DNA from 3 places in the Actinomadura sp. NPDC047616 genome. Region 1 is predicted to be linked to each of the others. Evidence: riboswitches for the same ligand, from Rfam matches in the RefSeq annotation. Region 1 holds a riboswitch; each other region holds the start of a gene.
The links. Region 1 has a riboswitch for cyclic di-AMP ahead of ABZ801_RS24770 (CHAP domain-containing protein). Riboswitches for the same ligand answer to the same signal wherever they lie in the genome.
Positions count from the first base shown of each region.

Region 1 (7,740 bases):
TCGTCCGGGGTCGCGGCCAGCAGGTCGGCGTCGGCCTCGGCGTCCTCGGTGATCGGCCGGCCCAGCAGCTCCTCGACGGCCACCATCGGATCGGTGTCGCCGCGCGGGGTGGTGCGCCGCCGCGCCCTCAGCGCGCTCTCCCGGACCACGGCGTACGCGTCGCCGCCCGTCTCCCGGGCCGCCGGACGGTCCCCGACCAGCAGCGCGGCCGTCTCCTCCAGCTCCATGCCGAGGTCGCGGGCCAGCCAGATCAGGTGCTGCAGGGCCTCGCCGGGCTGGCAGCCCAGCCGGTCGGCCAGCACCACACGGGCCTCGGCGATCACGGCGCGTCCACGCGCCGCGGCCTGCATCCCCTGCAGCATCGGCACGCGCCGCCGCCCCGGCTCAGCAGCGCGCGCGGCCTCACCGGATTCGTCGCGGGTCCCCGCCTGACCGGGAGCAGCCCCCTCCTCAGGTACACCCGTCTCCTGGCCCTCAGCTTGCTCTGAGGCCGCCGCCTGCTCCGGCGCGGCGGTGGGTCCAGGCGCAGCGGGCTGCGCCTCCTTTGCAGGCTTGGTGGCCCGTGGGGGCTTGCTCTCGTTCGGAGGGCCGCCGTCCGGCTGGGCGGCGTCGTCCACGTCGTCGGACGCCGGCGCGTCCGACGGCGTGACCTTGCCCGGCACCTTGGGCGGCGGCTCCGCCCGCACCGGCTCTCCGGGAGCCTCTGGCGCGGCGTCCCGGGGGCGTCTGCCGCCCGCCGGAAGCCGCGGCTCGCCGTTCGTGGAGGAGCCCGCGCCGACCGCCCCGGCGGCGTGCCCCGCCCGCCCGGCGGCGGACTGGGCGCGCTCCGTCCCAGGTCCGGCCTGTCCGGCTACGTCGTCCGGCCGCGACCGCCCACCGGGCGGCCGCTTCCACCCCGCGTCCACGATTTCCACAACACCGGAATATAGGACGAACCGCAATGAGTGTCGGCATCGTCGACAAACCGGTCGAGGGGCGGGAACTGCGGTACTACAAAGCCAGGGTCAAGAGTCCTCCTCGGAGGCATCACCAGCACGTACGCCCGTTGAAGATCTTCTGCTCCGCCGCCATGGACCAGTAAATTCCTCGTCAGCAAAAGATGTTTCTGGAATCGGCTCGGAAACGATCGGCACGTTCCGGTGCAGCAACGTGAAGAGCCTTTCCCAGCGGTCGAGGACGGCGTCGGGACGGTAGCGCTCCACCGACGCGCGGGCCCGCGCCCCCATGGCCCGGCGCAGGGCGTCGTCCCGGATGAGCCGTCCGAGGGCCGCCGCGAGGGCGGCGGTGTCGCCCGGCGGCACGAGCAGCCCGTCCTGCCCGTCGGTGAGCAGGGCGCGGACGCCGGGGGCGCAGTCGAAGGCCACGGTCGGCAGGCCGTAGGCCATCGCCTCCAGCACCGACATCGGGAACCCCTCGGCCCGGGACGGCAGGACGAAGATCGAGGAGCCGGCGAGCGCGGTCTCGACGTCGGAGACGACCCCGCGGAACTCCACCGACGTGGCGATCTCGGGGATCGAGGCGACCTGGCGGCGCAGTTCGTCCTCCTCGGGTCCGGCCCCGTACACGCGCAGCAGCCAGCCGGGGTACCGGGACGCGACCCGTGCCCACGCCTCCAGCAGCAGGTCCACGCCCTTCTCGGCCGACAGCCGCCCCACGCAGGCCACGATGGGGGCGTCGAGCGATGGCAGGCGGCGCGGCGTGACGTGCAGGGGGTTGGGCATGTGCCCGACGTTGGTCATGCCGTCGCGCGCCCAGGCGTCGGCGTCCTCGGCGGTGAGCGCCAGCAGGCGGTCACAGTGGGCGAACAGCTCCCTGACGCGGGGATAGCGGGACGATTGACGCGTGGCCTCGTACGACTCGTGCGTCATGCCGATGACCTTGAGCCCGGTGGTGTCGGCCGCACGGACCCACTCCATCGCCCACACCTGCGCCGCGATGACCACGCCGCCGGGGCTCGCCCCGGCGAACAGCTCCGACAGGCGCGCCGCCCCCTGGCGGAGGGTCCTGGTGCGCCACAGGTCGCGCCCGTAGGCGGCGACGTTGAGGCGCTGACGCACGGAGTGGGGGCGCCATGCCATCATGGGGGGCCGCCACTGCTCGTGCAGGGTGACGACGGCGTACGAGCCGTCCGCCTCGTAGTCGTGCCGCTCGGCGGCGTGGGTGACGCCGACGAGGGTGACGTGGTGCCCGCGCCCGGCCAGCAGGCGCGCGAGGTGATGCGCCCACCGTTGCAGGCCTCCCACGGCGTCGGTGTTGTTGCACACGATGAAGACGTCCCTGGGCTCAGCCATCGCGGGCCCCCTCCCTGGTGGTGAAGAACCGCTCCACGACGGCGCGGGCGGCGGTGCCCCGGTCGTACTCGCCGAACCGCTGGACGAAGGCGCGGCGGCGCCGGGCGTATCGGGCGCCGACGCAGTCCAGGTCGGCGAGGGCGGCCACCAGGTCGTCCTCGGTGGCGGTGACCGGGCCCGGGGCGTGCTCGGTCAGGTCGAAGTAGCCGCCGCCCAGCGTCTGCGGGTCGGGCACGTGCAGGATCATCGGCCGGTCCAGCAGCGCGTAGTCGAACATCAGGGACGAGTGGTCGGTGATCAGCGCGTCGGCGAGCAGCAGCAGCGGCGTGACGTCGGGCAGGCGGCCCGCGTCGAGGGCGCGGATTCCGGCTGCCGCGGGCCGCCGGGTACGGCACAGGTAGTGCGGCCGTACCAGCAGGACCATCACGTCGCCGAACTCGCGCGCGAACCGCCGCGGCTCGATCGGCGGGTCGACGTGGCGCACCGGCTCCCCGTCCGGGCCACGGCGGAACGTGGGCGCGTACAGCACCACCCGCCGCCCGTCGTCCAGGTCGAGGGAGCGGCGCAGCGCCTGCGCCTCCGCGGCCACGTCGGGATCGGCATTGACGAGCGGGTCGTTGCGCGGATATCCGGCCGGCACCAGTTCGGCGCGTACGCCGAGACCTCTGACGAGCGTGTCGACATCGTGCCGCGAGCGGATCAGGAAGCAGTCGTAGCGTTCCACCATGCGACGCAGCCGCGCGCGTTCGGCCCGCCCGGCGCGCTTGATCCGGGGCTGGTCGAAGCCCATCAGCTTGAAGGCCGAACCGTGCCAGGTCTGGATGTAGGTGGTCTGCGGCCGCTTGCGCAGCCCGCCGGGGAATCCCTGGTTGTCGATCCAGAACTGGGCTCGGGCCAGCTCCCAGTGGTACGCCCACGAGTTCCGGCGCACCAGCACGGCGTCCTTGGGGAAGCCCCGGGGTGAGGAGTCGTACGCCCACACGGCCCGTACCGGAACCCCTGCCCGGCGTAGCTCACGATGGATGTACTTGGGGTTGTCGGCGTAGTGGCGTCCCATGTGGCTTTCGAAGACGACGGTGCCCGTGCGCACGGGCAGCCGGCTCAGCACGTGGTTGAACACGGCCGTCTTGGTGGTACGGGACGTGACCGCACGCCGGGCCGCCCTGTGGAGGCGTCGCGCGGCTCTCAGCGTGCGGCGGGCGCTACGGAGAGCACGACGCCCCAGCGGCGCTTTCGCGGCCGCCCGGGCGGTACGCCACGCGCGTCCGCTCCTATGCAGGACGAAGGCCAGATTCCCCCTCGTGGTGATGTAGGGACGCAGACTCCCGGCCGCGAGTCGTGAAAGGCGCGGACGCACCGGCAACAGCACGTGCTCCACCGCACCGCCGAGTTCCCTGCCGGACAGACGGGTGACGACCTCCTCGCCGTCCACGTTCAGGCGCAGCCGCACGTCCCACACCGCGTCGGCGACGCCCACGGGACCAACCTGCCGTACCGGATCGAAGTCCGCCGCCCACAGGAGCCGATCCCCCGCGTGGGTGACGGTCGCGGTGACGCGGAAGACCCGCCGGGGCCTCAGCCTGGCGGACAACTCAAGGCTCGCTGTCATGGTCGCGTCCCCCGCCACCCTGCCCAGGGGATTCAGAACGTGCCCGCGCAAGCGCGCGCGGCCGTCCCGCACCGTCAGCCCGGTGACCACATTGAGGGGGCGAAGCTCACTGAGCGGGCACTGCTGCAGCCCCAGATGCGTCACGTCCAGAATCCGGCGCGCTTCGCGCGACGAGGCATACCGCCCGCTCCAGAAGACACGTTTGTCGTGTTGGACCAATTCGGCACCGAGCACGGGATACTCCGCCGCCGCCAACGCCCCGTCTTGGTCGCCCTCACGCAACAGGTACGCGGCGATGGCGGCCATGGGGCTGGCCGCCTCGTAGACCCGAGGGTCGAGGCCGGCCAGATAGTCGGCGGCCAGTGCACGGAAACCCTCCCTGTAGACGGCGTCGCGGCACGGCAGATCGCGCATGTAGAGCAGCAGGTCGTGGTTGACGAACTTGACGTCCTTGGCGAGCCGCAACTCCTCGTCACCGTGCCGTCGCAACAGCGCGTCGATGCGCCGGTGTATCTCCAGCCGGTCGGCGAAGTTGGCCAGTTCCGAACGCCGGCTGGAGATCGACCGCGTATGGGGCTCGACCAGCCAGTTGTAGACGCGATGCGGAATGAGCGCCGTACGGGACGCCGCCAGGTACGCCTCCGCCGTGAACAGCAGATCCTCGTAGTGCAGCCGTTCCGCGAACCGCAGCCCATGCCTCTCCAGGAAGGCGCGCCGGTAGAGCTTGTTGGTGGCGAGGGTGTCGTACAGCAGGTCCGGGTTGTCGCACAGCGCGCCGTAGACCGCCGTCCGCTGGTAGAGCCACGGGTACCAGGGGCGCTCCCGTTTGCGCACCCGGTCCATGTGAACGCGCGTGCACAGCCCGGAGACCAGGTCGGCGCCCGTGTCCTCGGCCGTGGTCAGCAGGTTGAGGCAGGCGTGCGGGTCCAGGACGTCGTCGCTGTCGAGGAACATCACATACCGGCCGCGTGCCCGCTCCACGCCCGCGTTGCGCGGGCGGCCGCACCCGCCGGAGTTGACCGGCAGCCGCACGACCCGCATCCGTCCCGGATGCTCGGCGGCCAGCCGTTCGGCCACCAGCCCCGTCCCGTCGGTGCTCCCGTCGTCCACGACCACCACCTCAACAGCGCTGAGCGACTGCCTCAGCGCCGAACCGACCGCCCGGGGCAGCCGACCCGCGTCGTTGAAGGCGATCACGACCACGCTCACGTCAGGGCCGCGCGGACCAGGCCGGTGGGAGCCGGGCAGGAGGCGCCCAGACGGGACGTGCCCGTGCGGCCCTGCCCTCATGGACGTGTCCTCCCCCCGTCCCTGCCCGCGTGCCGGATACCTTTCCGGCCACCGCAACGACGGAGTAGAAGACACCACAAAAAAAGTGAATGATTGCGGCATTCAGGACGACAAAGGGCGCCCGGCGCGTGCCGGACGCCCTCCGCTGCCCGCCGATCGTCAGTCGGCGTCGTAGTCCGGGTACCCGTACCCGGCGACGAGCGACTTGGGACGCACCCGCTTCTCCACGGCGTTGTTGGTGTTGCCCTCAACGGTGGTGATGGTGCCGTCCCCGTTGTCCTCGACGACCAGGCCGACGTGGTCGATGCCGTAGATGCCGCCCCCGGACCCGTTCTGCCAGTCGAAGAACACCACGGCCCCGGGCTTGGCCTTGTGGCCCCAGCGCCCCTTCTTGGCGAACCACTTGGCGTGCTGGACGGTGTAGGCGTCCCAGCCCATGTCCTTGACACCGAGCTGCGCACCGACCCAGGACACGAACATGTTGCACCACTCGGCGCCGTTGTAGGCGTCCACACTGAACCCGCCGTCACGCTTGGCCGTCATCTTCGCGTTGGGCGTCGAGACGAACCAGTCGTGGTACTTGGTCTGCCGGTCCGGCCCCTCCTTGACACCGACCTGCTCCAGGGCCAGACGGATCGCCTCGGACGGCTCGACCTTGCGGATCGGAACCGCGTAGCCCTCGGGCTTTTCACCGATGGCGACACTCCTGTGCGCCTTCTCCACCTGTGCCTGGGCGATAGGCCCCTTGACCTGCGGCTCCTCGTTCGAGGAAGGAGCGATGAGGGCGAAACCGACGGCTCCGGCCAGCACCGTCCCCATGGCGACGCCCACGCCCAGACGAGCCTCGGGGGATTGAGAAGCGATTCGATCGGGCATGCAGAGAACTCCTTGTCTCCCATGGCGCCTACCGGGTTAGCTGACGGATTCGGGCATGGAAGAGCCCTACGGCGCGCATCGTCGACGCGCCGATTCACCCCGGGGCCTGCTCGGCCCGACTTGGGTCCCCGGCTCCGGTCCTCGCTCAGGCGACGGACACGGACTCGGCCACGGCCACCGCTGCCCACGGCGGCCGCTCACTGGTCTGATCTCGGTGGGGGGCGCGTTCCCGCGCGCCACGGTCGCGCCCCGGTCCCTCCCGGGTCACGACGGGCCACGACGCATGGCGCGCGTCGCGGGATTCGGGCCTGACGTTATCAGATGCCCACGCTAGGGCAAAAAACGTAAAGGCACTCTGACCTGCAACAACACCAGGAACGAGCCCCCCATTCCCCCCTGCTGTCACAAGGCGCACACCTGGCGGGTCAAGGCCGTGATCCTGGCGGCCGCCGTGGGGTAGGACGTCCCCGCCGGCTGCAGCGTGAGCACCGCCACGACGTACCGCTCCCCCGGCCCCACGAGCCCGGTCGTGTGCAGGACCGGCCGCCCCAGCCCCAGATCCCCCGGCACGACCCCGGACGCGCCCTGCCCGAAGCCCGACCAGCCCTGCTTGACCGCCCACGGCTTCGGCACGGCCCGCGGAATCCCGAAGTACTGGTCGTAGCCGTCCGTCCCCCGCCTGGTGGCCCTGCGCAGCTCCCGCAGCACGACCTCGCGGTGCTCGGGCCGCGCCCTCTCCAGCAGATAGCGGTACGTCTTCACCACGTCCGCGGCGCTGAGCGCGGTGTACCCCCAGAACCCCGGCTTGTCCGTCGGCGGCGGCCTGGTGTCGGTGAGCCCCATCCGCCGCGCCATCCGCTCGACGATCGCCCCGCGCCCACCCCGCCGCCACAACGCCGTCGCCGCCGCGTCATCGCTGGACCGCAGCATCGGCCCCAGCCGCGGATCGGCCTCCCGGCTCCGCTCCAGATGATCGAGCGCGATGAGGATCTTCACCACCGACGCCGACCGGAACACCCGGTGCGCCCGGTACTCCCGCACCGTCCTCCGGCTCTCCCGGTCGAACACCACGTACCCGGCCCGTGTTCCCCGAGGCACCACCGGCTCCCGGGCCACCTTCGGGGTCGCCCTCTGCGTCGCCTGCTGCGTCGCCTTCTGGGTCGACTCCACCGCCCCACCACTCACCGGCCCAGCCCCCGGCGTCCGCTCCGCCCCCTGGTCACACCCACAAACCACCCCGAACGCCGCCACCAGAGCCACCCCGACCCGGCCCACCCGAGCCCAGGCTCCCGCTATCTCGGTACGCATGACCCCGCAGACTGCGCTACAGTAATCACGCCTGCTGCGGCAGGCGCCGGGACGTAGCGCAGTTTGGCAGCGCACTTGACTGGGGGTCAAGGGGTCGTGGGTTCAAATCCCGCCGTCCCGACAGAGAAGTAGCAGGTCAGAGGCCGGTTCTCAAGATCGAGAACACGGCCTCTTGATCATTTGTTAGCCGCTCGTTAGCGAACCCGGCACCCCCTCCCCGCACGAGAACGGTTCACACAGCACCCGACGGCACGCCTCCCCCAACGCATTGTGTTCACTGAGCGCTTTTCATCCTTGGCGGCGGCGGCGATCTCACGGTGTTGCAGGACGTGGATGGCCCCGGCGAGGCAGCCGGCCTTGTGCGGG
Region 1 covers NZ_JBEYTB010000010.1:308,740-316,479, forward strand. Annotated here, with positions in the region: gene ABZ801_RS24755 (SpoIIE family protein phosphatase) at 1-362, opposite strand, end outside; gene ABZ801_RS24760 (glycosyltransferase) at 1,005-2,291, opposite strand; gene ABZ801_RS24765 (CDP-glycerol glycerophosphotransferase family protein) at 2,284-5,109, opposite strand; gene ABZ801_RS24770 (CHAP domain-containing protein) at 5,350-6,066, opposite strand; cyclic di-AMP (ydaO/yuaA leader) riboswitch at 6,078-6,228, opposite strand; gene ABZ801_RS24775 (serine hydrolase) at 6,469-7,236, opposite strand; tRNA gene ABZ801_RS24780 (tRNA-Pro) at 7,422-7,495, shown strand; partial or broken gene ABZ801_RS24785 (transposase family protein) at 7,686-7,740, opposite strand, start outside.

Region 2 (7,740 bases), on a different contig from region 1:
CGGCGCAAGCGCGCCAAGTTCGCCGCGCAGCACATCGCGGCGCTGCTGGAGAAGGACGAGGCGTTCCGGCGCCGCGTCGCCGAGCCGCTGCGTGCCGGGCAGGCCGAGCTGGCCGAGGCGCTGGAGGCGGGGCAGGTGCCGCCCGCCGCCGATCCGGTGCGGGTGGCGGCGCTGGCGTACCTGCTGCGGCCGGACGGCTGGACGCGGCAGGTGGAGGCGGCGCGCGAGGACCTGGAGCGGTCGGCCACCGCCTCGGAGGAGGCCGCCGCCGAGCGCCGCGTCGCGGCGCTGCGCGAGGAGCTGGCGGCCGTGCGCGCGACGCGTTCGGCCGAGGCGGACAAGCTGCGGGCCGAGCTGCGCGAGGCCAAGGCCGAGATCGCCGATCTGCGGCGCAAGCTGCACGAGGCGCGTGCGAAGGCGCGCACGGTGCGCGAGCACGCCGAGGCGACGGTGGCCGCGGCCGAGCGGCGGCTGGCGGCGGCGCTGGAGTCGGCGGCGGCCGACTCCAAGGAGCTGCGGCGGCTGCGCGCCCGGCTGGGGCAGGCCGAGGCGAACGCCGAGGCGGCCCGCCGCGCCGCGCGGGAGGGCCGCAACATCGACGACGTGCGGCTGCGCATGCTGCTGGACGCGCTGGTGGACGCCGCGCAGGGGGTGCGGCGGGAGCTGGCGCTGCCGTCCACGATCGGCCGCCCGGCCGACGCGGTCGGCGGGGTGGCGCCGGACCCGCAGGCGCTGCGGGCGCTGCCCGGCCGGTCGCTGTCGGACGACGACCCGCAGCTGCTGGACCGGCTGCTGACGCTGCCGCAGGTGCATCTGGTCGTGGACGGCTACAACGTCACCAAGACCGGCTACGGGGAGCTGCCGCTGTCGGACCAGCGGATCCGGCTGCTGTCGGGGCTGGGCGGCCTGGCGGCGCAGACCCGCGCCGAGGTGACGTGCGTGTTCGACGGCGCCGACCTGGACGCCCCGGTGGCGATCAACCCGCCGCGCGGGGTGCGGGTGCTGTTCAGCCGTCCCGGGCAGACCGCCGACGAGCTGATCGGCGAGCTGGTGCGGGCCGAGCCGTCGGGCCGGGCGATCGTGGTGGTGTCGTCCGACCGGGAGGTGGCCGACGCGGCCCGCCGCGCGGGGGCCCGTCCCGCTCCGTCGACCCTGCTGCTGCGCCGTCTGGGCCGCTCCTGAGCGCTCGGCGATCATTCCGTGACACAGCGTGGCCATGTGCCAAACAAGCAGTGCAAGTAGTGACGAATCGGTTGTGACTGGTGTGACCCCTCGCTAGTGTCGTCCGCTGATGTCATGGACGAGAGGGGCATAACCGACCGTGACCAGTCATTTGACCGGGGCTCCCGCGGCGGACTCGCGAGGCCCACGGAGTCTCTTCGGGGGGCACCTCGCCCCCCGGCGCCTGGTGGCGACCGCCTGCCTCACCCTGGCGGCGTCCCTGACGGTGCCCATGGCGGCGGCGAATGCCGAGCCGACGCCGAGCGCGGCCGACGCCCGCAAGAAGCTGACCAAGCTCAACGAGCAGGTCGAGCAGCTGGTCGAGAAGTACAACCAGGTCGGCGAGGACCTGAAGATCGCCAAGCGCAAGCTGCAGGCGACCAAGAGGGCCGGCGCGGACGAGCAGAAGACCTTCAACGAGCTGCGCCGCAAGATCGCCGAGATGGCGGCCACCGCGTACAAGAACGGTGACACCGGCGACGTCGTCGGGTTCGCCGGCGCGGAGGACCCGCAGAAGATCCTCGACCAGTCCGCGGTGATCTCGCACCTGTCGCGCAACCGCAGTTCGGAGCTGGACCAGTTCCTGGCCTCCACGCAGCGGCTGCGCCGGGAGCAGGCGCAGGCCCAGGCGGCCTACGACGAGGTCGCCAAGAAGGCCAAGGAGCTGCGGGAGAAGAAGGCCGAGGTCGACAAGTCGATCGCGGCGCAGAAGAAGCTGCTGCGCAGGCTCGGCGAGCGCGACGACAAGCCCGGCGCGGGCGGCGGGGCCACCTACAACGGCCCGGCCAGCGGGTCGGCGCGCACGGCGATCAACTTCGCCTACGCGCAGCTCGGCAAGCCGTACGTGTACGGCGCCGAGGGGCCGAACGGCTACGACTGCTCGGGGCTGACGATGCGCGCCTGGGGCGCGGCCGGGGTGAACCTGCCGCGCGTCACCAACAGCCAGTACGCCGCGACCCGCCGCGTGTCGTTCGACGCGCTGCAGCCCGGCGACCTGGTGTTCTTCAACAGCCTCGGGCACGTGGGGCTGTACATCGGCGGCGGCAAGATGATCCACGCGCCGCGCACCGGCAAGAACGTGGAGATCGTCTCGATCACCTCGGGCTACTACCGGACGAACTTCTACGGCGCCGGACGGGTCTGACGGCCCGCGCTCCCCTCGCCCCCGCCCCGTTTTCGCGACTACGGTCCAGGTCAGATGCGCTCTGACCTGGACCGTAGATCTTTTTGTCGGGTATTTGCCTATCCGTCGCTCTTTGGTACTTTGTGATCGCTTGCGACGCCCGCCAGGCGCCGTACCAGCGGCGACGTCTCCCAGGCGTCGCCCCCGCGGCACCCGCCAGGTGCCGCGCCCCGCAGCGGCACACCGTGCCGCGTCATCCCCGCGGCATCCGCCAGATGCCGTTCCCCGCTCGCCGGTCCCAGGCCGCACGTGCGCACGCCTCGGTGTGCATGGCGCCGTGAGCGCGTCACGGAGGCCCACCGGGCCCGGCCGGACGGATCCCGCACCCGGGACCGTCCTTCAGCAAGTCCAGCCGAACAAGTTCATCGCCGCTTGGCCGCCGAGTCCGCCCCGAACACGCGGGGTGGAGCCGGGGACCCACCGAGCCGGCCGTCTCGGGCCCGTCCGTACGGGCCGTCGCCGGCTCCGGGGTGAATCGGCGCCCATGTCCCGCACCCGGAATAGTCGAGGACATGTGCGCCGTAGGTCGACTTCCACGACCGAACCCGTCAGCTAACCCGGTAGGCGTCTGGAAGGAGTGAGCGCCACCTGAGAACTCTTTCTGAGAACACGGACCGCCACCCCGGTATTCCGGCGGTCTCCATCTTCCGGGGTCCATGACGGACCGAACCACAGTCTCTGCCGCGGCGTGGCCGCCCCTGACGGGCGGCCACGCCGTTCTGTCTTCCCGTCCCTGTCACGCCGCATGAGCGGCACCGCTCCCCGCATAGGATCGCGCGCATGATGGACGACGACGGTCGCCCCGAGACGGACGGGACACCGGCCCGCCGGGTCTCGCGCCGCGCGGCCGTCATCGCGACCGCGGTCGCCCTCGCGGGATGCCTGCTGACGGGCCTCGGCCTGACCGCCGCCGGATCCGACTCGCCCGCCCGCACCACGGCCTCCGCGACGCCCACCACCGCGCCCGACGCGCGCGCGGTCGCGGCCGTCCTGGCCAACCGGACGCGCGCCGTACGCGAACGCGACCGCACCGCCTTCATGGCCACGGTCGCCACCGCCCCGGCCCCGTACCGCGACGCCCAGGGCCGCCTGTTCGACAACCTGCTCCGGCTTCCGCTGGCGTCGTGGAGCGAGACGCTCGACCGGGTCGAACCCGGCACCGCCGTGGCCCGCGTGCGGCTGAGCTACCGTCTGCGCGGCTTCGACGACGCATCCGTCGTCCGCATCCGCTACCTGACGTTCGCGCCGCGTGCGGGCTTCTGGACGGTCGTGGGCGACGGCTCCGCGCGCGGCCTGGCCGACGAGGGCGAGGTCTTCGACGGCGGCCCGCTCACCGTGGTCCGGGGCCGCCACACCCTCGTGGTGGGCGACGGGCCGCGCCTGGAAGAGATCGCCCGCCGCCTGGACGCGGCCGTGCCCGTCGTCGCCGGCGTGACCGGCGACGGCCGGCGCAGGCGCACCGTCGCGCTGGTGCCCGCCGACGCCCGGCTGGCCGCCGCGCTGGCCGGGCCGTCGCAGAACCTCGACCAGATCGCCGCCGTCGCCACCGTGGCGCCCACCGCCGAGGGACCCGGCGCCGACCGCGTGGTCGTCTCTCCCACCGCGTTCGCCCGCCTCAACGAGCTGGGCCGCGACGTCGTGCTGACGCACGAGCTGACCCACGTGGCCACCGGCGGGGCACGCGACGGCCGCACCCCGCTGTGGCTGATCGAGGGCCTGGCCGACTACGTGGGCTACCTGCGGGCCGACGTCGGCGTCCGGTCGGCGGCCCGCGAGCTGCGCGCCGAGGTCGCCGCCGGGCGGCTGCCCGCCCGGCTCCCCGGCCGCGCCGACTTCGACGGCTCCTCGCCGCGGCTGTCGCAGGCGTACCAGGGGGCGTGGCTGGCGTGCCGGATGATCGCCGAGCGGTACGGTGAGGCCACGCTGGTCCGGCTCTACCGGGCCGCGGGCCGCATGCCGGAGGACACCGCGCTGCGCGGGACACTGGGCGTCGGCCCGGACCGTTTCACCGCGCTGTGGCGCGATTATCTGCGCGAGGAGCTGGGCTGACGAGACGTGCGGCAGGGCCGGGTGACGAGACCGGGCCGACGGCACCGGGCCGGCGACGAGACGAGCCGGACGGCGGGACGGCGTGTGCGGAGGCGAGGCAGTGAGCGGCGAGCGCGGCGAGAACACGGCGGACGCTCCGGTGAGCGCCGCCCGGGCGAGCGACCCACCGCCCCGGCCGGCCCGGCCGGAGCAGGCCCCCCGGGGGCGTGCCAGGCCGCGGGTGGCGGCGGCGGTCGCGTCGGTGGTGCTGTTCGCGGCCGTGGGCGTCGTGCTGGCGGTCACCACGCCGTGGAACCCGCTGCCCGGACGCGTCCCCGGCGGGCACGTCGCCCCCGACCCGGCCCTCGACTTCACCCCCGCCCAGATCGAACGGTCGCGGGCGTTCGACGCGGCCCTGGCCCCGCCCGCGTACGCGGGGCTGCTCATCGGCCTGGCCCTCGTGCTCGTCCTGGGGCTGACGCCACTGGGGGCGCGGTTCGTGGGCTGGGCGACGGCCCGGGTGCGGTGGTGGCCGCTGCGCGTGGCCGTGGCGGCGCTGCTGCTCACCGCGGTCGTGCGGGTGGCGGGGCTGCCGTTCGACGCGTGGAGCGAGTCGGTGCTGCGCCGCTACGGGCTGTCCACCCAGTCGTGGGCGTCGTGGCTGACCGACCAGCTCAAGTCCTTGGGCATCACCTGGGTGATCTGGACGGTGGCGCTGGCGCTGCTGTACGTGCTGGTGCGGCGCTTCCCCCGCTGGTGGTGGGCCGGGGCCGCGGCGGGCGGGTTCCTCCTGGTCGTCGCCGCGTCGTTCGCCTACCCGGTGGCGGTCGAGCCGCTGTTCAACCGGTTCCACTCGCTGCCCGCCGGCCCCCTGCGAAGCGAACTGCTGGCGATGGCCGAGCGCGACGGAGTCCCGGTGACGGACGTGCTGGTCGCCGACGCGTCACGGCGCACCACCGCCCTCAACGCCTACGTCTCCGGGTTCGGGTCCACGCGGCGCATCGTCGTCTACGACACCCTGCTGAAGAACACCCCGCCCGAGCGGGTCGAGTCGATCGTGGCGCACGAGCTGGGGCACGCCAAGAACGACGACGTGCTCCACGGCACGCTCATCGGCGCGCTGGCCGTCTCCGGGGGGATCTGCCTGCTCTACGTGCTGCTGACCTCGCCCCGGCTGCAAAGACGCGCGGGCGTCGACGGCGGCGGCGTGGGGGACGCCCGTTCGGCCGCGCTCGTGCTGGCCCTGGTGACGGTGGCCACCCAGGTGGGCGCCCCCGTGCAGAACCTCATCAGCAGGCACATCGAGGCCCGCGCCGACGCGCACTCCCTCGACCTGACCCGCGCCCCGGTCACGTTCGTGTCGATGCAGCACGAACTGTCGGTGCGCAACATCTCCGACCTGCGTCCGGACCCGGTGGAGTACGTGCTGTGGCGGACGCACCCCGCCGGCCCGCAGCGCATCGCCATGGCCCGCGACTGGGCGCGCATGCACGGCGTGCCCGAGCCGCCCCCGCTCAATCGCCGCTAGCTCCCCCGTGGCCGTTGTGCGTGCCCTGGGACGAGCGCGGACCGGCCTGGCTGGGCGCCTGCACGGCGCTCCGCGCGGAGGTGCTGCCGTTCGGCCCCACCAGCAGCGACCGGTTCAACGCGCTGCCCTTCACCCAGTCGTCCCACTTCATCTGCCAGTACCCCCAGCCGTTGTTGGGCTCCAGCTCGCGTGAGCTGCCCGTCACCGTCAGCGGGTCGCCCCGGTAGACGAAGTCGTAGAACCAGCGCGCGTTCTCGGGGCTGGCGTTGACGCACCCGTGGCTGACGTTCTCCGACCCCTGCGAGCCCACGGACCAGGGGGCGCTGTGCACGTACTCGCCGCTGTTGGAGATGCGGACGGCGTAGTAGACGATCTGGCGGTAGTAGTCGGGGCATCCGGGTCCGCAGCCCACCGTGGCCGAGTCCATGATGACCGGGTTGCCCTTCTCCATGGTCAGATGCACGCCGTTGGTGGTGGTGTACTTCTCGATGCCGCCGCGCCCCATGCTGATGGGGATGGTGCGCACGAGACGGCCGTTGTGCGTCACCCACATCTGGTGGCTGTCCTCGTCGGCCCTGATGATGTGCTGGTCGCCGACGCGGAAGCGCACGTCGAAGTTCCTGGTGCCGTACAGCCCGGTGCCGGCGCGCACGCCGCTCAGGTGCGCACGGAACCTCACGTCGGTCTGGGTGGGCCAGTAGTTCCTGGTGCGGAACACCAGGCTCTGGTCGTCGAACCAGTGCCAGGCGCCCTCCACCGGTTTGGACGAGCTCAGCTCCAGCGCGCGTTCCACCGCGGCGCGGTCGGTCACCTCCTGCCCGAAGCGCAGCACGATGGGCATGCCGACGCCCACGGTCTCCCTGTCGTCGGGTCCGGCGAGGGCCGCCTCCAGGGTCCGCTCGGGCCTGGCGGTGCCGAAGACGCTGGTGACCGTGCGCGTCCTGCCGTCACGGCCGAGTGCGGTCGCGACGACGGTGTAGTCGGTGTCCGGGTCGAGCGTCCAGCGGGACCGCCAGCGGTCGCGCTGGAGGTTCAGCCCGCCCTCGACGCGGGCGCCCTTCGTCGTCACCGTGACGTTCTCGATGGTGCCGTTGCGGGCCCGCACGTCGATCGCCCTGTCGGGCCGCGCCAGCGCGGTGCCGTCCCTGGGGGTCACCTCCAGGCGCACCGCGTCGCGCGGGTCCGGTCTGCGTCCGCCGCTGTCGTCGCAGGCGGCCGCGCCGCCCGTGACCGCGAGCGCCGCGCCGAGCAGCAGCGCCGCCCGCCGCCGGCGCGGGCCCGCCGGGCCGCACCGCCGCCGGACGGTCGCGGCGGGCCGTCCGCCGCCCCTCGTGCCCCAGATCCCGACGCGCACCGTGACCCCCCGATCGCATGTCACCGTCGGCAAACATTCCTCACGAAACGTGCACGACGATCATTATGCGGAGGGCCGGGACCCATCCGGTAGACGGGTCCCGGCCCTCGACGGCTTTCTTTGCCGACCGCTGGGGCGATCAGCACGCCGCCCTTGCGGGGGACGGAACGGGAGTTGACGCCCGTCCCCCGGCGGGTGCGGCGGGGATCAGTGCGAGAAGTGGCCCCGGTAGTACTCGAACACCAGGCCGATCGTGCTGAGCAGCGTCGCGGCCACCCCGAGGATCACCAGCCACCAGCCGAACACGAAGCCCAGCGCGACCGCCGCGGCCGACAGCGCCAGGAACAGCGGCCACCAGCTGTGCGGGCTGAAGAAGCCCAGCTCGCCCGCGGCGTCGGCGATCTCGCCCTCCGGGTCGTCCTCGTA
Region 2 covers NZ_JBEYTB010000002.1:642,159-649,898, forward strand. Annotated here, with positions in the region: gene ABZ801_RS07185 (NYN domain-containing protein) at 1-1,182, shown strand, start outside; gene ABZ801_RS07190 (NlpC/P60 family protein) at 1,454-2,365, shown strand; cyclic di-AMP (ydaO/yuaA leader) riboswitch at 2,772-2,985, shown strand; gene ABZ801_RS07195 (hypothetical protein) at 3,185-4,453, shown strand; gene ABZ801_RS07200 (M48 family metallopeptidase) at 4,554-5,960, shown strand; gene ABZ801_RS07205 (Ig-like domain-containing protein) at 5,947-7,314, opposite strand; gene ABZ801_RS07210 (cytochrome c oxidase subunit 4) at 7,522-7,740, opposite strand, start outside.
Region 2: it holds a riboswitch for cyclic di-AMP, as region 1 does, so the genes downstream of both, ABZ801_RS07195 (hypothetical protein) here and ABZ801_RS24770 (CHAP domain-containing protein) in region 1, are expected to answer to the same signal.

Region 3 (7,740 bases), on a different contig from region 1:
ACGGTGTTCCTCGGCCGGGACGCGGCCGGGCGCTCCGTCGCGGTGAAGCTGCTGCACCTGCGGCTGAGCGGGGAGCCGGCGGCCCGGTCGCGGTTCACCGGCGCGCTGGCGCCGGCGCGGCGGGTGACGGGCCCGTGCACCGCGGCGATCCTGGACGCCGACGTCGAGGGCGACCGCCCGTTCGTGGTCGGCGAGTTCGTGGACGGCCCGTCGCTGCAGCAGCTGGTCGAGGAGGAGGGGCCGCGCGCCGGCGCGGTGATGGAGCGGCTGGCCGCGGGCATCATGATCGCGGTCGCGGCGGCGCACCGGGCCGGGGCGGCGCACCACGACCTCAAGCCGCGCAACGTGCTGCTGGGCCGGGACGGCCCGATGGTGACGGACCTGGGCGTGACCCGCGCGCTGGAGGCGGTGTGCGCGACGCCGACCGGCCGGGTCAGCGACGATCCTGCGTACAAGGCGCCCGAGCAGCTCAGCGGCATCGGCATCGGACCGGCCGCGGACGTGTTCGCCTGGGCCGTCACGCTGCTGTTCGCGGCCTCGGGCGCGTCGCCGTTCGGGGAGGGCTCGCCGTCGGAGGTCATGCAGCGGGTCGTGTACGACGACCCGGACCTGTCGGCGCTGCCCGGATCGCTGCGGGACGTGGTCGCCGACGCGCTGGCCAAGGACCCGGAGAGCCGTCCCGCCGCCACGGAGATCCTCGATCGGCTGCTGGGCGAGAGCGGAACGTTGACGTCCCGGATGCCGCCCTCGCTGGTGTCCGAGGCGCGGGAGCTGCTGCGCGCGCCCCTGCCGTCCGTGGTCACCTCGCCTGAGGTGCTTCCCCTGCAGCTGCCGCCTCCCACGGAGGCCCCCACGGCCGTGCAGCCGCCACCCCCTGCGGCCGTGCCACCACCGCCCCCTGCGGCCGTGCCACCACCGCCTCCCGCGGCCGTGCAGCCGCCGCCTCCTGTGGCGCCTGAGGCGGTGCCGGCGGGGTTCGGTGCTGTTGGGGGCGCCGCCGTGCACGTGCCGGTGCGGGACGACTTCGGCGGGGACGCGACGCAGGCGCTGCCGCCCCTGGCCGCCATCCCGGCGCCGTCGTCCGTCGAGGACACGGCGACGGACATGACCGCGCCCACGCCCCACCTGATCCCCGGCCTGGAGCCGCAGGACGACGACCAGCACGACGCGAAGCACAACCCCACGGCGATCCTGCGGCTGGAGCCCGAGCCGGAGCGTCCGTCACTGGCCTCGCGCCTGCCCAGGCTGCCGGGAGGGCGGTCGCTGCCGCGTCCGAGCAACCATGTGCTGGGCGTGGCGCTGTCGCTGGTCATCGGCGTGCTGGTGGGCATCGCGATCATCGCGCTGGTGCTGTGGCCGCAGTTCCGCGGCGACTCGGCGGAGGACCCGCAGCGGGCCGATCCGGCGGCCCGCGCCGCCGACGACCGTCCGGTCACCGCGATTCCGCCGGCGTTCGCGGGCGCCTGGCGGGGAACGGCGATCAACGCGTCGCGCGGAGCGCAGTTCCCGATCGAGGTGAACTTCGAGGCCGGGGCGACGTCCGCCCGCGCCTTCTACCCGCGGGAACGCTGCTCGGGGACGCTGACGCTGACGCAGGGCACCAACCGGACGCTGCGCATGGCGCTGACCATCGCCAAGCCGTGCACCAGCGGAAACGTGCAGATCACCCGGCAGCAGGACGGCACGTTGCAGTACGTGTGGACGAGCCCGAGCGGTAAGGCGACCTATCACGCCCGTCTCGCCCGGGGGTGAGAGCAGGAAAATCGCCGTGCGCACCGGCTGACCAGTTTCAGCCTAATTACCGGTTTTTTCGGTGAATTACAGGGCGTTCTCCAATAAAGTACCGGCTTGTCGACGCGCCCCGATCTTGGCCACGGGGGCCACGGGCGCGTCGCAGGCAAAGGAGACCCGGTGCGCCCTGTCCCCCCACGAAGATTTCTCGTCACCGGTGCGGTCACGGCCGGTCTGGTCGTCGTCGCCGCGCCGCTCTCCCTGGCCGCCGTCCCCGATCCCGTCCGGGTTCAGGTCACGGCCGCGCAGGGCACCCCCGTTCCGGGCAAGTACATCGTCACGCTCAAGGACGGCACCTCGGCGGCCACCACCGCCGGCCAGGTGAACGCGGGGTCGGTCCAGCGGTTCGGGGGCGCGCTCAACGGCTTCGCCGCCAAGCTCAGCGCCGCGCAGCTGGACAAGCTGCGCCGCAACCGCAACGTCGTCGCGATCGAGCAGGACCAGATCTACCGGGCCAGCACCACGCAGAACTCCCCCACGTGGGGCCTGGACCGCATCGACCAGCGCAAGCTGCCGCTGTCGAAGTCCTATTACTACAAGAACACCGGCAGCGGCGTGAACGCCTACGTCATCGACACCGGGATCGCCTGGTCGCACCCGCAGTTCGAGGGCCGCGCCAAGTCGGTCTGGAAGGCCCCGGCCTTCTCCGACGGCTGGGACTGCAACGGGCACGGCACCCACGTGGCGGGCACGATCGGGTCCAAGACCTACGGGGTGGCCAAGAAGGTCAACCTGCGGTCGCTGCGCGTGCTGGACTGCGAGGGCTTCGGCGAGCTGTCCGACGTCATCGCCGCCGTCGACTGGACGCGGAAGAACGCCGTCAAGCCCGCGGTCGCCAACCTGTCCCTGGGCGGCCCCAAGTCCACCGCGCTCAACACCGCCATGACGAACCTGTCCAAGTCGGGCGTCTTCGTCGCCGTCGCGGCGGGCAACGAGAACCAGAACGCCTGCAACACCTCCCCGGCCAGCGCCGGCTGGGTGCAGGCGGTCGGCGCGACCACCATCTACGACAACCGCGCCACCTTCTCCAACTACGGGTCCTGCGTGGACATCTTCGCGCCCGGCTACGGCATCAAGTCGACGTGGCCCGGCGGCGGCACGGCGTCGCTGTCCGGCACGTCCATGGCGTCCCCGCACGTCGCCGGGGCGGCGGCGCTGTACCTGCAGTCGCACCGCGGCGCCACGTTCCCGACCGTGCAGAAGTGGCTGAACGACAACTCCACCAAGAGCCGCCTCAAGCGCATCCCGAGCGGCACGCCCAACCGGCTGCTCTACAAGGGCACCGCTTGACCGTCGCAGTACCGCGGCTTGGGACCCCTGCCCGCCCGGGCAGGGGTCCCGCTGCGCGTGCCGCCGACGCGCTACGCTGCGGGGCGGCGGTCCGTCTTGTCTCGCAGTCCCGGCCATCCCAGGTTTCCCTTGGGTCTAATCTTGGCCAAGAACCGACCGGTTCCTTACAGTAGCCTTCGCCCACTGGGGTGGGCATGATCGCAAACCGATCGGCAGGCTGGCCGAGCCAGCCGAATCCCGCGGCCGTACTACGGCACGGGAACCGGGGACCCAAACGCCGGGCGGCCAGCCAGGTCACGTCGGCACCGGGGTGAATTCGCGGCCCCGCCGCGATAGGGCGGACTCCCGGCCCGAACCCGTCAGCTAACCCGGTAGGCGTCACAGGAGAGGAGACGACGTGGAGAGCCCGAGCTCCACCCGCCCCCGTCATGCCGCGCGGACGCGGCGCCCCGTCTTGGCTCTCGCCGTCGCCGCGGCGGCCGTCTTGGTGACGTCGGCGGGCACGGCGCCCGCCCAGGCGGACCCGGGTGACACCGGCCGGATGAGCAAGCTGAACAGGCAGATCGCCCAGCTCGACAAGGCGTACGGCGGCGACCTGGCCAAGCTCAAGGACGCCCAGTACGGCATCCAGAAGGCCCAGCAGAAGCAGCGCCTGCTCCAGCGGGACCTCGACGGCGCGCGCACCCTGGTGGCGCAGATGGCCGCCTCCCAGTACATGACGGGCACCACCGACCCGGCCGTGGCGGTGCTGGCCAGCGACGACCCCGACAACGTGCTCAACAACGCCAGCCTGGCCAGCCACGTGGCGTCCAACCAGGCCGCCAAGGTGCGCCAGATCGAGCAGCTGGTGACCGAGCAGAAGAAGGCGCGCGAGGAGTACCAGAAGAAGGTCGACGAGCTGGAGAAGGACATCGCGGAACTGCGCTCGCAGAAGCGCAAGGTCCAGGCGATGATCAAGAAGTTCAAGCCCGAGTCCCCCAGCTCCGGGATGGGCGGGGTCACCCCCCGCATGCTGAAGGTCAAGAACACCATCGACATCGAGTTCGGCCCGTTCCCGATCATCGGCTGCGTGCGGATGACCGGCGACCCGCAGGACCACGCCACCGGGCGCGCCTGCGACTTCATGGTCAGCACCGGCGGCACGATGCCGTCGTCGAGCGGCAAGTCCCTCGGCGACCGCACGGCCGAGTACGCCGTCGCCAACGCCAACCGCCTGGGCATCAAGTACGTGATCTGGCGGCAGCGCATCTACGACATGCGCAGCCCCGGCTGGCGCACCATGGAGAACCGCGGCGGCGTCACCGCCAACCACTACGACCACGTCCACATCTCGGTGTTCTAGGGGAGCCCGGCCTGTCCACTCACATGGGGTTCCACTGTTCGCACTGCGGACGGCACCACGACGAACTGCCGATGGCCTTCGCCGCACCGGCCCCGGACTACTGGGCCCCCGAGTTCGCGGCCGACCCCGCCAGCGAGCTGACCTCCGACACCTGTGTGATCAAAGGTCAGGCGTTCTTCGTCCACGGGCTGATCGAGATCCCCGTGGTCGACAGCGGCGAGATCTTCAGCTGGGGCGTCTGGGTGTCGCTCAGCCAGGACAACTTCACCCGCGCCCTGAAGCTCTGGGACACCCCGGGCAGGGAGGGCGAGCCCGCCTACTTCGGCTGGCTGTCCACGGAACTGACGCTCTACTCCCCCACGACGATCAATCTCAGGACCAACCTGCACACCCGCCCGGTCGGCGAACGCCCGTCCATCGAGCTGGAACCCACCGACCACCCGTTGGCGGTCGAGCAGCGCTCGGGGATCACGCGGGCCCGCGTTCAGCAGATCGCCGAGACCCTGCTCCACCCCGAAGCAAGGTAACCGCAACAACCCGCCGCCGGACGGACGTTCCGAGCACAAGAGACGGCGAAGGCCGCCGTCCGCTCGCGGCGGGCCGGCGGCCTTCTCGGGTGTGACGGTCAGTCGTTGGCGTAGCTGGGGACGATGTGCTCGTGCGTCTCGCGCAGTTCGGCGAGCGGGATGGAGAACAGCTCCTGCGGCTGCCCGTCGGCCCCCCGCGCGGAGATGTGGAGCGAATCGCCGCCCGTGACGCCGAGCTGGGTGACCGGGACCCCGGCGGCCTCGCACAGCGCCGCCAGGCGGCCCTCGGAGCCCGGACGGACGGCCACCACGGCGCGGGCCACCGACTCGCTGAACAGCGACACGAACGGGTCGCCGGGCAGCGTGATCTGGGCGCCCAGGCCGCCGCGCAGGCACGACTCCACCAGCGCCTGCGACAGGCCGCCGTCGGACAGGTCGTGCGCCGCCGACAGCAGGCCCTCACGGGCCGCCGCGACCAGCACCGAGGCCAGCGCGACCTCCGCGGGCAGGTCGACCTTGGGCGGCAGACCGCCCAGGTGCCCGTAGACGACGTGCGCCCACTCCGAGCCGCCGAACTCCTCGCGGGTCTGGCCCAGCAGCGCCAGCGTGGCGCCCTCGCTGCTGAACGCGATGCCGACGCGGCGCCGCACGTCGTCGTGCACGCCCAGCACGCCCACGACCGGCGTCGGGTTGATCGGCGTGGTGCCGGTCTGGTTGTAGAAGCTGACGTTGCCGCCGGTGACCGGGGTGCCCAGGTAGCGGCAGGCGTCCGCCAGCCCCTCGACGGCGCGGGCGAACTGCCACATCACGCCCGGGTCCTCGGGGGAACCGAAGTTCAGGCAGTTGGTGACCGCGAGCGGGCGGGCGCCGGTGGCGGCGACGTTGCGGTACGCCTCCGACAGGGCCAGCTGCGCGCCCGAGTACGGGTCGAGGCGGGTGTAGCGGCCGTTGCCGTCCAGCGACAGGGCGATGCCCAGGCCCGACTCGTCGTCCACCCGCAGCACGCCGGCGTCCTCGGGCATGGCCAGGACGGTGTTGCCCAGCACGTACCGGTCGTACTGCGAGGTCACCCACGTCTTGCTCGCCAGGTTCGGCGACCCGGCGAGCCACAGCACGGTGCGGCGCAGCTCGTCGGCGGTGGACGGGCGGGTCAGCCGTCCCGGGGTGTCGGACTGCAGCGCGGCCAGGTCCGCCGGGGGCTCGTACGGCCGCTGGTAGACCGGGCCCTCGTCGGCGGCGGTGCCCGGCGGAATGTCGACGATCTTCTCGCCGCGCCAGGTCATCACCAGCCGGCCGGTGTCGGTGACCGCGCCGATCACGGTGGCGGGGATCTCCCACTTGGCGCAGATCTCCAGGAACCGGTCGACCTTCGCGGGCTCGACCACCGCCATCATGCGCTCCTGCGACTCGCTCATGAGGATCTCCTCAGGGCGCAGGGTCGCGTCGCGCAGCGGGACGGAGTCCAGCTCGACGTGCATGCCGCCGGTGCCCGCGGCCGCCAGCTCGGTGGTGGCGCACGACACCCCGGCCGCGCCGAGGTCCTGGATGCCGACCACCAGGTCCTCGCGGAACAGCTCCTGGCAGCACTCGATCAGCAGCTTCTCCATGAACGGGTCGCCGACCTGCACGCTGGGCCGCTTGGCCTGCGACTCCTCGTCGAAGGTGGCCGAGGCCAGCACCGAGGCGCCGCCGATGCCGTCGGGCCCGGTGCCCGCGCCGAACAGGATCACCCGGTTGCCCGGGCCGGGCGCGACGGCCCGCTTGATGTCCTCGTGCTTCATCACGCCCACGCACAGGGCGTTGACGAGGGGGTTCTGCGCGTAGCAGGGGTCGAAGACGGTCTCGCCGCCGATGTTGGGCAGGCCGAGGGAGTTGCCGTAGCCGCCGATCCCGGCCACCACGCCGGGCAGCACCCGCTGGGTGTCGGGGGCGTCGGCGGGCCCGAACCGCAGCGAGTCCATGACCGCGACCGGCCGGGCGCCCATCGACATGATGTCGCGGACGATGCCGCCGACGCCGGTCGCCGCGCCCTGGTACGGCTCGACGTAGGACGGGTGGTTGTGCGACTCGACCTTGAACGTCACCGCCCAGCCGTGGCCGATGTCGACCACGCCCGCGTTCTCGCCCATGCCGACCAGCAGCGCGTCGCTCTCGGGCGCCTTCTCGCCGAACTGGCGCAGGTGCACCTTGGAGCTCTTGTAGGAGCAGTGCTCGCTCCACATCACCGAGTAGATCGCCAGCTCGGCGGAGGTGGGACGGCGGCCGAGGATCTCGCGGACCCGCCGGTACTCCTCCTCCTTCATGCCCAGCTCGGCGAACGGCTGCGGCCGGTCGGGGGTGGCCGCGGCGATCTCGACGGTGTCGGTGACGGGCTCGTCCGGCGGGGTCATCTCGGTGGCCAGCTTGGGCCGCGTCGGGCCGGCGAGGCCGGGCTGCGGGCCGGTCGTCTCGGCGGTCTCGACCGTCGGGACGGCCTCGGCGTACTGGAAGGGCTCGTCCTGCTCGTACGCCCGCTGCTCGCCGGGGACGGCGCGGTCCGGCGCGGTCCGCTCGGGCGACGGCTGCTCGGCGGCCAGCGCCCTGGCGAACGCCGCGGCCGCGTCCTGCGTCACCGCGACCTGCGGCGGCCCGGCCGGCACGGCGGGCTGCGGGCCGGTCGGGAACTCGCCGCCGACCGCGGGCTGCGGCCCGGTCGAAGGGCCGTCCTGGACGACCGGCTGCGGACCCGTGCCGGGCCCCTCCGGCGCGACGACCGGCTGCGGCCCACTGTCGACGGCGGGCAGCGGCCCC
Region 3 covers NZ_JBEYTB010000001.1:923,896-931,635, reverse strand. Annotated here, with positions in the region: gene ABZ801_RS04415 (serine/threonine-protein kinase) at 1-1,752, shown strand, start outside; gene ABZ801_RS04410 (S8 family peptidase) at 1,912-3,081, shown strand; cyclic di-AMP (ydaO/yuaA leader) riboswitch at 3,300-3,475, shown strand; gene ABZ801_RS04405 (hypothetical protein) at 3,479-4,423, shown strand; gene ABZ801_RS04400 (DUF2199 domain-containing protein) at 4,447-4,950, shown strand; gene purL (phosphoribosylformylglycinamidine synthase subunit PurL) at 5,049-7,340, opposite strand.
Region 3: it holds a riboswitch for cyclic di-AMP, as region 1 does, so the genes downstream of both, ABZ801_RS04405 (hypothetical protein) here and ABZ801_RS24770 (CHAP domain-containing protein) in region 1, are expected to answer to the same signal.